Pseudovibrio sp. M1P-2-3: one gene and its partner. The main gene of each other region encodes a partner of the protein of the gene in region 2 in a complex. Links are inferred from orthologs where the notes say so. Each region holds a gene or a part of one and is shown on either strand. Other genes may lie near its edges.

Region 1 (11,428 bases), 1.1 Mb from region 2 along the record:
CGATGAAGCTTGCGGCTTCAGTCACTTTTTCGGCATCAACGCCAAGATGCTCAACAACAATCTTTTTTACCTGTTCAGCAACATTGCTCATATTCGTTCCTCAGTCTGTTAAAGATGGATTTAAAGCCCAATTCACTTGGCCAAATTCCAAAACCGGACTTCCTGTGGCACACCTCGGCCCTTTTGAAAAGAGTTAACGCCCATCCTAGGGCAACCTTCCAAAAGAAACACTAAGAATTTGCCTTGGGTAATCCATAAAGTCAAAACTTGTTGGCGCTCCTAACATACTTTAAAAAGTTTGACCAGAGAGCCAACAGGCTTGAGCATCACACCCCCTAACCCAAATTACTTGGATTAAGGCATTAGATCATTGCCATACCGCCATTTACGTGCAGGGTTTGCCCTGTCACATAAGCAGCTTCATTACTGGCAAGATATACGGTTGCAGATGCAATTTCATCTGCAGAACCCAGACGCCCTGCCGGAACAGAGGTCAAGATAGATTCGCGCTGTTTGTCGTTCAGCTCGTCCGTCATCGCGGTCTCAATGAAACCCGGTGCAACGGTGTTAACCGTAATATTGCGACTGGCCACTTCACGCGCCAACGACTTGGACATGCCAATCATACCTGCTTTAGCAGCAGAATAATTAACCTGCCCTGGATTACCTGTCACACCAACAACGGATGTAATTCCTATAATGCGGCCACTGCGACGTTTCATCATGCCTTTAATTGCAGAACGGCAGATGCGGAAAGTCGCGGTAAGGTTCACCTCAAGAACGGAATCCCATTCGTCATCTTTCATGCGCATGAAGATGTTGTCGCGGGTAATACCTGCATTATTCACAAGAATATCCAAACCCCCCATGGCAGCTTCAGCTGCCGGAACAAGTGCATCAACACTGTCACGGTCGGAAAGATTGGCCGCCTGAATATGGGCCCGCTCTCCAAGGTCGCCAGCAAGTGCCTCCAGCTTTTCCACGCGCGTACCAGACAAAGTGACAGTTGCACCTTGTGCATGCAACGCTCTGGCAATCGCCTCACCAATGCCGCCCGTCGCACCTGTCACCAGCGCGCGCTTATCTTTTAAATCAAACATGCCGTTACTCCTCGGCTTAAAATAGGATGTAAATGCGCAATTACGCGGAGTGCAGACGAGCGATCAGCGCGTCGATATCTTCCGCAGTATTGACAGCAACACCTTCAACTGATTTGGCAATTCTCTTCACCATACCAGTGAGCACCTTACCCGAGCCGATTTCGGCAAGCGCAGTTACATTATTTTCTGACATCCAAATCACGGATTCGCGCCAGCGAACCGTGCCTGTCACCTGTTCTACCAAGCGACTACGGATTTCATCTGGATCAGATATAGGACCGGCAACCACATTCGCAACCAGCGGGACTTTAGGAGCAATTATCTCAACAGAAGAAAGGGCCTGTGCCATAGCTTCTGCAGCTGGTGCCATGAGTGAACAGTGGAAGGGAGCGGACACTGGCAATAGAACTGCCCGGCGAGCGCCTTTTGCTTTTGCAATTTCACAGGCGCGCTCAACAGCCGCCTTGTGCCCTGAAACAACCACCTGACCGGGTGCGTTGTCGTTTGCAGCCTGGCACACATCACCTTGAGCCGCTTCTTCTGCCACAGCCTGTGCCTGCGCAAAATCAAGTCCCAAAAGTGCTGCCATAGCCCCTTCCCCTACGGGAACAGCCTTCTGCATTGCATCACCGCGCACGCGCAAAAGCTTCGCAGCGTCCGAAATGCTCAAGCTTCCAGCAGCGGCCAGAGCAGAGTATTCACCCAATGAATGCCCGGCAACATAAGCCGCGCTATTTTCAAGAATGAGGCCCTTAGCTTCCAGCACACGTAAACTTGCAAGACTAACAGTCATCAAAGCAGGCTGGGCGTTCGCGGTAAGTGTCAGCTCATCACTTGAGCCTTCCCACATAATCTTAGAAAGGGATTGTCCGAGTGCCGCGTCAACTTCTTCAAAAACGGCCTTTGCCTCAGGAAATGTATCAGCAAGCTCTTTCCCCATGCCGACAGATTGCGAACCCTGTCCGGGGAAGGTAAATGCAAATGTCATTGCTTTCTCCAGTCTTTTAATTTCAACTGTTTTACGTCTGGCAGCCAGACCACAGAACACCGCAGAGAAGTGCTCTACACCCTTAAACCCTAGGATGACGCTATGTCCGCCATTCCTTTCGGGCTACCAACTCATGCGGACAAGAGCCGCCAAACACCTCTCATGTCAAGGAATAAAGAGCAGAAAACGGCTTTTTTGAACAGATGGTCTTGTATTCACAGCCTTTTAAGGTATAAACGCTGCGTTTTCCGAATTCTGGCCGGAGGCTGAAAGGAAGGCAGAGTAATCTGCAGGTATATTTATAAAGACCGTCTTCCCGTGTTTCCGCTCTCGAAGAATTCTTCCATAGCCTTTCACTTTCTGAAGGCTCGAAGGGGCTTTGCGCCGAGTTCGGAACGTTTGAAACCAGAAAGGCATATCACATGGCGCTCTATGAGCACGTGATCCTGGCTCGCCAGGACATTTCTACTCAGCAGGTGGAGACACTCGTTGAGCAGTTCAAAACTGTTCTCGAAGAAAATGGTGGTAAAGTTGGTAAAGTAGAGCCTTGGGGTCTTCGTACTCTTGCCTACAAAATCAACAAAAACCGTAAAGCACATTACGTTCTGCTGAACCTTGACGCTCCTCACGCAGCTGTTGCTGAAATGGAACGTCAGATGCGCTTGAACGAAGATATCCTTCGCTTCATGACCATCCGCGTTGAAGAACTTGACGAAGAGCCATCTGTAATGACTCAAAAACGTGATCGTGACGACCGTCGTCGTGGCGATCGTCCAGGTGGTCCACGTGGTGATCGTGGTGATCGTGGTGATCGTGGTGATCGCAATGATCGTGGCCCTCGTCGTAGCGAAGCACCAGCGGAGTAATTGAAAATGGCTGAATCTTCTGGCGCACGTCGCCCTTTCTTTCGTCGTCGTAAAACTTGTCCGTTCTCTGGCGTAAACGCTCCAAAGATCGACTACAAGGACACACGTCTTCTGCAGCGCTACATTTCTGAGCGCGGCAAGATCGTACCTTCCCGCATTACCGCGGTTTCTGCGAAAAAGCAGCGTGAACTGGCTCGTGCTATCAAGCGCGCCCGCTTCCTCGGCCTGCTTCCTTTCGTAATTAAGTAAGCAAGTTTTAATAGGGCCAGAGCGTCAAGCTTCTGGCCCTATTTTCTGGATACTCCAGAAGCCCGGCTGATGTTGGCGGGTTTGTCCAACATCTAACTGTAGTTCCTTGAACTGCAGGACAGCTATCCAAAGGAATTTTCCCATGGACGTAATTCTTCTTGAGCGCGTAGCAAAGCTCGGCCAGATGGGTGAAACAGTTCGCGTACGCGACGGTTATGCTCGTAACTTCCTTTTGCCACAAGGCAAGGCTCTTCGCGCAAACAAAGCCAATCTCGAGCGCTTTGAAAACGAGCGCGCGCAACTTGAAGCACGCAACCTTGAGCGCAAGTCTGAAGCTGAAAGCGTGGGTGAAAAGCTCAACGGCCAGTCCTTCATCGTCATCCGCTCCGCTGGTGAAACAGGTCAGCTCTACGGTTCTGTTGCAACACGTGACATCGCAGTAATTCTTGAAGAGAACGGCTTCACAGTTGGCCGTTCTCAAGTTTCCCTGCGTCAGCCAATCAAAACTATTGGCCTGCATGAAGTGACTATTTCCCTTCACCCTGAAGTAGAAGTCACCGTATCCGTAAACGTCGCTCGTTCTGAAGACGAAGCTGTACGTCAGGAAGCTGGTGAAGATCTTACAGGACGTGAACAGGACGACTTCGAATTTGAAGAAGACCTGGAAGACGAAGCTGAAGAACTCGAAGGCGAAGAAGAAGAGGCAACAGAAGAATAATCTTCTGTGTCAATGCATTAACAAAAATCAGGCGGAGCACCTTTGCTTCGCCTTTTTTACTGGACTTAAAGCAGCGTTGTTCAATTCAAGTATCATCCAGAGCAACTAAACGATGTTTTACGTGAACTTCTGAACTAATTCTCTCCATATTAACTATAATATATAGTGGTTAATACGCATTATCGGCGTAAGAATCTTGTCAATTGGCAAGAGGTAATTTTCCCCGCTGATCTATAATAATAAAAGATCTGTATTTATGTCCCATGAGGCATCTTCCTTCCACCGCTCCAACAGGGTAACCAATGCCTCGAGCGGCAAGAGGGTTAGAATGCAGGGCACAGTCCAAAAACTTGAGAAAGCAGCCGAGTCGGCACGTGTGGTTCCACACAACGCAGAAGCAGAAAGACAGCTTCTGGGCGCTATTCTCGTAAACAACGAAACATACTATCGTGTTTCAGAATTTCTGGAGGCAGGTCACTTTTTCCTAGCTCCCCACAAAGAGATCTTTGAAAAGTGCGGCGCTTTGATCAAGGCGGGAAAAGTTGCGTCTCCAATTACGTTGAAGACGTTCTTTCCTTCTGATGTAAAAATTGCAGATCTTTCAGCAGTTCAATATCTTCTGCGTTTGGCAGCGGATGCGGCATCAATCATCAATGCCGAAGATTACGGGCAGACAATCTACGATCTGGCCCTGCGCAGGAACCTGATTCATATCGGGGAAGACATTGTAAATATTGCATTTGATGCCCCCATTGACTTGCCGCCGAACAAGCAGATTGACCAAGCCGAGCGCAAGCTGTTCGAGCTTGCGGAAACCGGACGTAGTGATGGCGGGTTTCAGGACTTTGGCACTGCCTTGACAGAAACCATCGAGATGGCAGCCGCCGCTTTTCAGCGTGAAGGCTCTCTTTCTGGTATCTCCACAGGTCTGCGTGATCTGGATAAGCTCATGGGCGGGCTCCAGCAATCAGACCTTATTGTTCTGGCTGGCCGGCCTGCCATGGGTAAAACGTCGCTCGTGACCAATATCGCCTATAATGTTGCGCAGGCTTTTCAAGCGGAAGAACAGCCAGATGGGTCTTTAAAAACCGTCAATGGCGGCGTCGTCGGGTTTTTCTCTTTGGAAATGTCGGCCGAACAGCTTGCAACACGTATTATCTCCGAGCAAACGGAAATCTCCTCCTCCAAAATCCGCCGTGGTGACATCAACGAAGCGGACTTTGAGAAACTGGTGGCGGCTACTCAGCACATGCAACATGTGCCGCTGCATGTGGACCAGACCGGTGGTATTTCGATTGCTTCGCTTGTCTCCAAAGCCCGGCGTCTGAAGCGTCAAAAGGGGCTGGATATGATTATTGTCGACTATATCCAGCTGTTGACGGGGTCCTCCAAGAATCAGGGCAACAGGGTTCAGGAAATTACCGAAATTACAACCGGCCTCAAAGCGCTGGCGAAAGAGTTGAATACGCCTATCATCGCCCTGTCCCAGCTGTCTCGTCAGGTTGAAAACCGCGATGACAAACGGCCACAGATGTCTGACCTTCGTGAATCAGGCTCCATCGAGCAGGATGCGGATGTGATTTTGTTTGTGTATCGCGAAGAATACTACATGGGCAAAAAGGAACCACCTGAGGGAAGCCCGGAGTACGAGGGCTGGAAAACCGAAATGGATCGTGTTCAAGGCAAAGCTGAAGTTATCATCGGCAAACAGCGTCACGGCCCCACCGGTATTGTCGAGCTTCAGTTCCAAGGTGAATTTACGCGCTTCTCTGATCTGGTGGACGAAGACCATCTACCTGAGCAGGTGATATAAACAACCAAGAATCCTTCACGACCAAAGACATGAAGCAATGTATTTGCTGGGCAAATTTATAAGGTTTCAGTTTTATACTGAGACAACCGTATAAACGACTCGGGGCGACTTTTGACAGAGCAACTGCGCGCGTCCGGTACTCATTGTACTGGTCAGCTGACTATAGATTTGGATGCCATTTGCTCGAACTGGAAGTCTTTGAACTCTCAGGTAGGGTCTGAGACCACATGCGCTGCGGTGGTGAAGGCTGACGCCTATGGCACTGGATTGAGCAAAGTCTCCAAGGCACTTTATGAGACGGGCGTTCGTACGTTTTTTACGGCCCTTCCAGAGGAAGGGGATCTGGTGCGAGAGGCGGCGCCCGAGGCTGTTATTTACGTCCTTGGTGGTTTGTTTCATGGCCGCGCCCCGCTTTATGCACGCTCAGACCTAAGACCGGTCCTAAATTCCTTAGAGGAATGCTTGGAGTGGGCTCAGTTTTGTGAAAGCTTGGGTAAATCTCTGCCTGTTGCGCTCCACCTTGATACGGGCATGAACAGACTTGGTTTTCACGGGGATGATCTGAAAGCCCTTCTTAGTGACAAAGTCCTGTTCAAGGCCCTGAACATTTCCCTAGTATTAAGTCACCTTGCCTGCGCGGATGAGCCAGATCACCCTCTCAATGCGCAGCAACTGGCCACATTCAAGTGCTTGAGCTCAGCCTTCCCTGACACACCCAAGTCCCTCGCCAACTCTTCCGGAGTATTTTTGGGGGAGGACTATCATTTTGATTTGGTGCGGCCGGGCGTTGCCCTTTATGGAGGCAACCCCACTCCATATGCTAAAAATCCCATGAAACATTCAGCCTATGTGACCGCAGAAGTCCTGCAGGTTCGCACAGTTCCCAAAGGAGCGACAGTTGGATACGGAGCCCGCCAGATGGCAACGCGCGACACGCGCATTGCTGTCATCAATATTGGATACGCAGATGGCATGCACCGCTTAACCGGATCCAGCGATGAACGCTCTGGCTCTTATGCCTATATTAACCAGAGACGAATCCCATACTTTGGCAGGGTTTCCATGGATCTGATTGCACTGGATGTGACCGATGTTCCTTCTGGCCTTATTGAGCGCGGAAGTACAATTGAAGTTCTCGGACAGAACGTATCGGTGGATGAAGTTGCCTTTCACGCCAATACTGTGGCTTATGAGCTGCTCACCAGCCTGGGGAAACGCTATAAGCGTTTTTATCTCAGCTCCACTCAATATGCGACTTAATCGAGTAAATGGCCAAAAGATCAATTAGTTTCGTTTGCCAGTCCTGCGGCGCTATAACTCCAAAATGGGCAGGACGCTGCGAGTCATGCGGTGAATGGAACTCAATCCAAGAAGAACGTGTTCAAGGCGGGATTGGTGCTGGACCCAACACACCCGCCAGAAATAAAGGAAGGGTCGTGCCGCTTGTCGGGCTGACAGGCGAGCAGAAAGAGGCTCCCCGTATCATCACCGGTGTGGCGGAACTGGACCGGGTGACCGGTGGCGGTTTTGTTAAAGGCTCCGCCCTTTTGGTGGGGGGAGACCCCGGTATTGGCAAATCAACCCTCCTCATTCAGGCCAGCGCCCACTTGGCAAATCAGGGACACAAGATCGTTTATATCTCTGGCGAGGAAGCGGTCGGGCAGGTGCGCTTGCGCGCGGAGCGTCTTGGTTTGGCTAAGGCCCCTGTTGCATTGGCTGCAGAAACCAGCGTTGAGGACATCATCGCCACCATGGAGGCGGAAAAGCACCCTGCCCTCGTGATTATCGATTCTATCCAGACACTATGGACGGAACAGGCTGATTCGCCGCCCGGTACTGTGACGCAAGTCAGAGCATCAGCGCAGGCACTTGTGCGCTACGCCAAAAAGACTGGAACAACTGTCGTAATAGTTGGGCACGTAACCAAGGACGGCCAGATCGCCGGCCCCCGTGTTGTGGAACATATGGTGGATGCGGTGCTTTATTTCGAAGGCGACGGCGCGCACCAGTACCGTATTCTCAGAGGCGTAAAGAATCGCTTTGGCGCGACGGATGAAATCGGCGTCTTTGAGATGACCGACAAAGGCTTGAAAGAAGTTGCCAACCCTTCCAGCCTGTTTCTGGGCGAGCGTAACGGCGCAACGCCCGGTGCCTCTGTCTTTGCGGGGCTGGAGGGAACGCGCCCGCTGCTTGTGGAAATTCAGGCTCTTGTGGCGCCTTCAACCCTTGGAACACCGCGCAGAGCGGTAATTGGTTGGGATACGGCCCGCCTTTCCATGATTCTTGCTGTTCTGGAGGCCCGGTGCGGGGTACGCTTCTCCCAGCATGATGTATACTTGAATGTTGCCGGTGGGCTGCGAATATCCGAGCCTGCCGCTGACTTGGCTGTTGCCGCTGCACTTATCTCTTCGTTGAGTGGGGTTGCCCTCCCTCTCGAATGCGTTTATTTCGGCGAAGTAAGTTTGTCAGGTGGTATCAGGCCGGTTGCACAAGCCAGCGCGCGCTTGAAAGAAGCGCTGAAGCTTGGCTTTGCTCAGGCCGTGATACCAAGCGCGAATGGCAAGGATGCAGGCAGTAGCCTGGGCCAAGTTCGGGCAATGGACGAATTGAGACATCTAGTGGCGGCAATCGCTTCCAGTGAGCACAAAAGTGTTGAGCCCTAAGGCCGGTACTTTTGATTTTTTATTTGGAGAAACCACAGGGCGCTGTTGGTTTCGTTAAACATAAGGGGCTGTGCGATCCATGCCGATCACACTACTCGACGGTATTTTACTCGTCATCATGTTTATTTCGGCTATTTTGGCCATGATTCGCGGTTTTGTCCGAGAAGTTCTCTCAATAGCATCCTGGTTGGCTGCAGCTGTTGCTGCCTATTATTTCTACGGCGATCTTGTTCCGCTGCTTTCCCAGTATATATCAAGTGAAACCATCGCCACAGCAGTTTCTGTAGCCCTGATCTTTCTTGTAACTCTGCTGGTGGTCAGCTACATCACAATGCGCATCTCGGACTTTGTTCTGGATAGCCGCATTGGAGCGCTCGATCGCAGCATGGGATTTGTTTTTGGAGCGGCACGCGGATTTTTACTTGTTGTCGTAGCTCTGCTATTCTTTGACTGGTTTGTTCCAGAAAAGCAGCAGCCCCAATGGGTCCTGAACGCTAAATCCCGCCATTTTCTTGTCTCAACAGGCAGCAGCCTGATTTCTGTGCTACCAGATGACCCTGGAAAGGGCTTTTTGGAAAAGATACGAGACAAAGAGCAGGCACATAGCGGCGCTCAAGCCGAAAGTGCAGAGGAGCCCACTTACTCTGCATCCGAACGACAAGGCCTTGATCAGCTCACGGCAACAGGCAACTGAATACTATGAGCATCTACCCAGCCAAACACAATAAGGAGAACGCAATGCGCGGCGGTGAGAAAACTGCATCCACTATTGATCTTGAGATGGAAGGGGATACTCTAAGAGAGGAATGTGGAGTATTCGGGATACTCGGGCATGATGATGCCTCGGCAATTACCGCACTCGGCCTTCATGCGCTTCAACACCGCGGACAAGAGGCCTCCGGTATTGTCACATATGACGGAGATCAATTCCGTTCGGAACGCCATCTCGGTCTTGTTGGAGAAAAGTTTACCAACAAAGAGACGATCGACCAGCTCCGCGGACCTTTTGCCATAGGCCATGTGCGTTACTCGACGACTGGTGAACCGGCACTTCGCAATGTCCAGCCTTTGTTTGCAGAATTGGACGGCGGCGGGATTGCTGTTTGCCACAACGGCAACTTCACCAACGGCCTGACCCTCAGACGCCAGCTGATTAAAGATGGTGCCATTTGTCAATCTACCTCTGATTCAGAAGTCGTTTTGCAACTGATCGCCAGAAGCCGCCATGCCAAGATCGTTGATCGCTTTATCGATGCTATCAGTCAAATGGAAGGTGGTTATTCACTTGTTGCTCTGACACCCAAAAAGCTGATCGGTGCACGCGATCCATTTGGAATTCGTCCACTGGTTCTTGGTGACCTGAACGGAGCTCCTATTCTCGCTTCCGAGACCTGCGCTCTTGATATCATCGGTGCCAAGTTCATCCGCGAAGTGGAAAACGGCGAAGTTGTTGTGTGTACGCCCGCGGGGATCGAAAGTTACTTCCCGTTTGGAAAGCGTCCTGCCCGCCCTTGTATTTTCGAGTATATCTACTTCTCACGTCCAGATTCTGTTCTGGGTGGTCGCAGTGTATACGATGTACGTAAGTCATTTGGCCAAATTCTAGCTCAAGAATCACCGGTTGACGCGGACGTGGTTGTTCCTGTACCCGATTCAGGCGTTCCTTCGGCTCTGGGCTTTGCCCGCGAGTCCGGTATGCCTTTCGAGCTGGGCATTATCCGCAATCACTATGTCGGGCGGACTTTTATTGAGCCCACCCAGCAGATACGGACATTGGGAGTAAAACTCAAACACTCCGCCAACCGTGCGCAGATCGAGGGTAAACGCGTTGTCCTTGTTGATGACAGCTTGGTACGCGGCACAACTTCCCTCAAAATCGTAGAAATGATCCGTGAAGCGGGCGCTCGGGAAGTTCATTTCCGTCTCGCCAGTCCGCCAATCAAATATTCCGATTATTACGGCATTGATACGCCTGTTCGCGAAAAGCTGCTGGCGGCAAAATACGACCTTTCTGGAATGTGCAACTATATAGGCGCGGACTCCCTTGCCTTCTTGAGTGTGGACGGTGTTTACCGGGCAATGGGCTATGAGGGACGGGATAACGAGAACCCGCAATTCACGGACCATTGCTTTACGGGGGACTACCCGACCCCGCTTACAGACCTAAATAACGAAGATGACAACAGACAGGCCCCCCGGCTGGTAGAAGTTGGCTAGAAATGACAGAAAAGAAACTTGAAGGTCGCGTGGCCGTTGTAACGGGTACATCACGCGGCATTGGCTATTACACGGCAAAAACCTTGGCCGCAAAAGGCGCGCACATCATTGCAGTTGCGCGCACAGTTGGCGGACTTGAAGAGCTGGACGATGAAATCAAGAACCTTGGTGGCTCTGCAACACTTGTTCCTTTTGACCTGAAGGATTTCGACGCGATTGATCGTCTTGGCGCTGCTATTTTTGAGCGCTGGAAAAAGCTGGATATTCTTGTCGGCAATGCGGGCATACTGGGCCCCATTTCACCTCTTGGCCATGTGGCACCCAAGAAGTTTGATGAGGTCATGGCGATCAACGTGACTGCAAACTGGCGGCTGCTGCGTTCCTTCGATCCATTGCTGCGCCAGTCGGACGCTGGCCGCGCTATTTTCCTGAGCTCCAGCGCACCACGTAAATGCAAGGCCTACTGGGGCCCTTACTCCATGTCCAAAGCTGCGCTTGAAGCAATGGTGCGTACTTATGTAAACGAAACACAAAAAACACCAATCCGCTCCATGCTGATCAACCCCGGCCCCATGCGTACTGGCATGCGTGCGCAGGCGATGCCCGGAGAGGACCCGCAGACACTTCCGCACCCCGATGAGATCAGCGAGGCCATTGCCGCATTCACATTACCGGAAAGCAGCAATAACGGGCAGATCTACGATCACCCAACTGGCACTGTTCGGGATTTCCCGAAAGTCGAAGCTTAAGTTAAAAAGGCCCTGTTTCGCAGGGCCTTTTTTCATATGAGAATTGTACAATATCCACGTTACCA
Region 2 (2,909 bases):
CTTCAGCTTGAGTCGCCTTCGTCGCCATATTTTGCTCCAAAGTCGCCAGCCAGTCTTTGCCGGCGGCATTACGTTACAGTAGGGATATAAAAGAAGGCCTCCCCTCTTTTAAACCACAACTTTTCCTGACCTTGAGAGTTACTGCAAAGTCTCTTAATCCTCACTTAACCCTAATGTTTTTCCAGCAGTTTTTTTAGGCCAAGACAATAAAGCGCCCTACATCAGGACGCAAAAGTGGGGTTAGGCCTGAAGACCTTTGGTTTTAGGGTATCAACAGCTACATTCTCTAAAATCTGATATCGCCTCTTTATGGCAGCGTGTGCCGACGGGCGCCCATATGAGCTGTTCGATTTAGTGTATGTAGCCCTATCTGCTCGATTCGCAAGAGCGAACATGAAAATCCCATCAAAAATCAATTGTTTTTTCCCGAAAACTGGGGGGAAAACACATGAAGGACCCAATTATGCACTTATTAGTAACCTATCAGAAACCGAAGCAGATCAAATTCCCTTGTTTCAATTAATGGGACGCCACCTTATTCAATCGCATTTTGCGCCCACGTTCCGCCAGACTTTGCTCTTCCCTTGTACATTCTTCACGTCTGCGAGATAGATCCTTTGTCATTGCCTGAATACGTTGCCAACCCGCCTCATCCAGACTTTCATCGGCATTTTCCAACTCATTGTTCAGCTCTTGCTCAAGGCCTTGCAGTTCAAGAATATCTAGAAAATGGAGGAAGATACTTTCTATAAAGTCCTCTGGAGGATCGAACTGCAAAAGTGGCAAGCGGTGTTTCAACTCCGCCCAGCGCTGAACTCCAGAAGCCGTAGATTGCGAGTCACTTCCCTTTTCCAACGACAGCACTTCGTTGAGAATTCTAAAGAATCTCTCATCCAAACTGCCAAAGAAACTGGTCACAGAAACTTCCGCAAGGTCTGTTGAAATCCGGCATAATTCACCAATGAAGCCCCGGTGCAATTCGTTGGTAAACTTTAGGCGGGAGACACGTTCAAAGTTGCGATCAAACAAATCAGGGTAAGCAAGACACAGAGCACAAAAGGTCCGTTCAGTACCAAAAAGCCTCGTTTCAGGCGCATCCACTCGATTGGAAGCAATAGCAAATACGTCATCGCCACCTTTATCATTAAACCCGCGTTTTTGCCCGGCTCCGTATTGCTTGCGAGCTCTTCGAGTTTCCTCAAAAAACAAGTTGGAGAGGCGAACCCGTAGATCCCGTTGATAGACTTTTCGAATACGCTCGTCGCGAATCGTTCCAACTAAATCATCAATAGCCTTCTCTAGAGCCGCTTTACGCTCCGGCGTATCGATTCTTGCCTGCCGTGTTTCCCTCTCCCAAACCATTGAAGACAAAGGGAGGGCTTTCTCCAATACAGTTTTGAACCCCTGAACACCGCTTTGATGGATTAAATCATCGGGGTCCTTGCCATCCGGCAGTAAAGCAAACTGAAATGACTTCCCGTTTGCCAAAACTGGCAGGACACGGTCAACGGCGCGATAAGCTGCAGACAAACCAGCAGCATCTCCATCAAAACAGACAATGGGCTCGTCTGAGAACTTCCACATGTGCAAGATCTGGTCTTCTGTAAATGCGGTTCCAAGGCTGGCAACAACCCCCTTAACTCCCGCCTGCCAGACCATTATCGCATCCATGTAGCCTTCAACAACAACCGCTTGTCGCGATTCAAATGCAGGTTGCCTTGCCCTGTGCGCATTAAAGAGCATCGTTCCTTTATGGAACACAGGCGTTTCAGGAGAGTTCAGATACTTAGGCTGCCCCTCTGGGTCCATAATGCGCCCACCAAATGCAACGGTGCGTCCACGGGAATCATGGATCGGTATCATCAACCGGTTGCGAAACCGGTCATAGGACGGACGCCCGTTGTCAGGCTTAATCAAAAGACCAGCCTCAACCATATCACTTTCGGAAATCCCTCTGCCAGCAAGGGCCTGTTTCAGGGTATCTCTACCTGCAGGCGCAAAACCGAACTGAAATTCCTTAAGGGTTTCAGGTTTAAGCCCACGCTTTAAAGCGTACTCACGAGCCGCACGGCCCAGTTCTCCATTGAAGTGACTTTGAAAAAACTGGGAGGCCAATTCGCAAATATCCCCCAGACTTGCCCTCTTCTCCTGCTTCCGTGCAGCTTGTGGATCTGGAGCTGGTAGCGACACACCCGCCATTCCGGCCAATTGCTCAACAGATTCAGGAAAGGAAAGCCCCTCTGTCTCGGAAAGAAACTTGAAATGATCACCAGATTCTCCACACCCGAAGCACTTATATCGGTTGCGCCGATCATCCACGTGAAAACTAGGGCTTTTTTCCTGATGAAAGGGGCAGCAAGCCCAATAATCTCCCTTACCAGGCTGAGACTTACGGCGATCCCAAGTCACCCGTTGAGCAACAACGTCCGATAAAGGCAAGCGATTTCGAATATCGTCAAGCAGTTGAGGGCTGAAACGCATAAATCTCTCTTAAGCTCTAGAACCCAAGCCAATAACCAACCACGGCAATCTGCGCTTAGTTTAAAGCAATTATTAGTTTTAGGGGATATCTTTACAAGAAGGAAAAAATAGCTCTAGAGGGATGCGGATTGTAGCAGATCTTTGACGACGCAGCTTGCTTTGGCAAAATCCATCTGCCCAGGGTAGCGCTGCTTTAACTCGTTCATGCATCGCCCCATGTCCCGCAACCCTTTCGCCTGCACCGACTCAACAACATTGCTGCACACAAGTCTCATCTCATAATCGTTCAGCTGCGCTGGCATAAACTCGCGGATCATTTTCATCTCTTCGCGTTCTTGTGCCGCCAGAGTTTCCTCACAATTCTGGCACTCAAGATCACGTTGATCCAGCATAGTGCGTAGCAAATCCAGAACTTCCTCTTCCAGAAT

The links.
Region 1: the proteins of dnaG (region 2) and P6574_RS08510 are in contact, whole or in part, in a crystal structure (PDB 2R6A), measured with the Geobacillus stearothermophilus proteins. The link is inferred for Pseudovibrio sp. M1P-2-3 from one-to-one orthologs. Residues at the interface, in WP_049624496.1 of Geobacillus stearothermophilus: Lys456, Leu457, Leu458, Pro459, Ala460, Asn463, Ala464, Leu467, Leu535, Leu536, Ile537, Ala538, Gln544, Glu545, Asp548, Tyr549, His552; in WP_033016901.1 of Geobacillus stearothermophilus: Ser13, Glu15, Ala16, Gln18, Glu91, Leu92, Asp94, Ala95, Val96, Pro97, Thr98, Ala99, Ala100, Asn101, Tyr104, Tyr105, Ile108.

Annotation. Positions count from the first base shown.
Region 1 is NZ_JARRCW010000001.1:1,870,436-1,881,863, reverse strand. Bases 3,529-6,491 are described here. They hold P6574_RS08510 (replicative DNA helicase), read left to right. Parts: upstream 3,529-4,249; coding sequence 4,250-5,734; downstream 5,735-6,491. Other genes in these bases: alr (alanine racemase), read left to right, coding at 5,846-6,491; rplI (50S ribosomal protein L9), read left to right, coding at 3,529-3,921. In the rest of the region: P6574_RS08540 (acyl carrier protein), read right to left, coding at 1-91; fabG (3-oxoacyl-[acyl-carrier-protein] reductase), read right to left, coding at 363-1,100; fabD (ACP S-malonyltransferase), read right to left, coding at 1,141-2,088; rpsF (30S ribosomal protein S6), read left to right, coding at 2,511-2,954; rpsR (30S ribosomal protein S18), read left to right, coding at 2,961-3,203; more of rplI, read left to right, coding at 3,346-3,528; more of alr, read left to right, coding at 6,492-6,994; DNA repair protein RadA, read left to right, coding at 7,003-8,397; P6574_RS08495 (CvpA family protein), read left to right, coding at 8,477-9,091; purF (amidophosphoribosyltransferase), read left to right, coding at 9,136-10,614; P6574_RS08485 (SDR family NAD(P)-dependent oxidoreductase), read left to right, coding at 10,617-11,363. UniProt on the Escherichia coli protein: The main replicative DNA helicase, it participates in initiation and elongation during chromosome replication. Travels ahead of the DNA replisome, separating dsDNA into templates for DNA synthesis.
Region 2 is NZ_JARRCW010000001.1:778,497-781,405, reverse strand. It holds dnaG (DNA primase), read right to left. Parts: upstream 2,482-2,909; coding sequence 520-2,481; downstream 1-519. Other genes in the region: P6574_RS03640 (GatB/YqeY domain-containing protein), read right to left, coding at 2,595-2,909; rpoD (RNA polymerase sigma factor RpoD), read right to left, coding at 1-28. UniProt on the Escherichia coli protein: RNA polymerase that catalyzes the synthesis of short RNA molecules used as primers for DNA polymerase during DNA replication.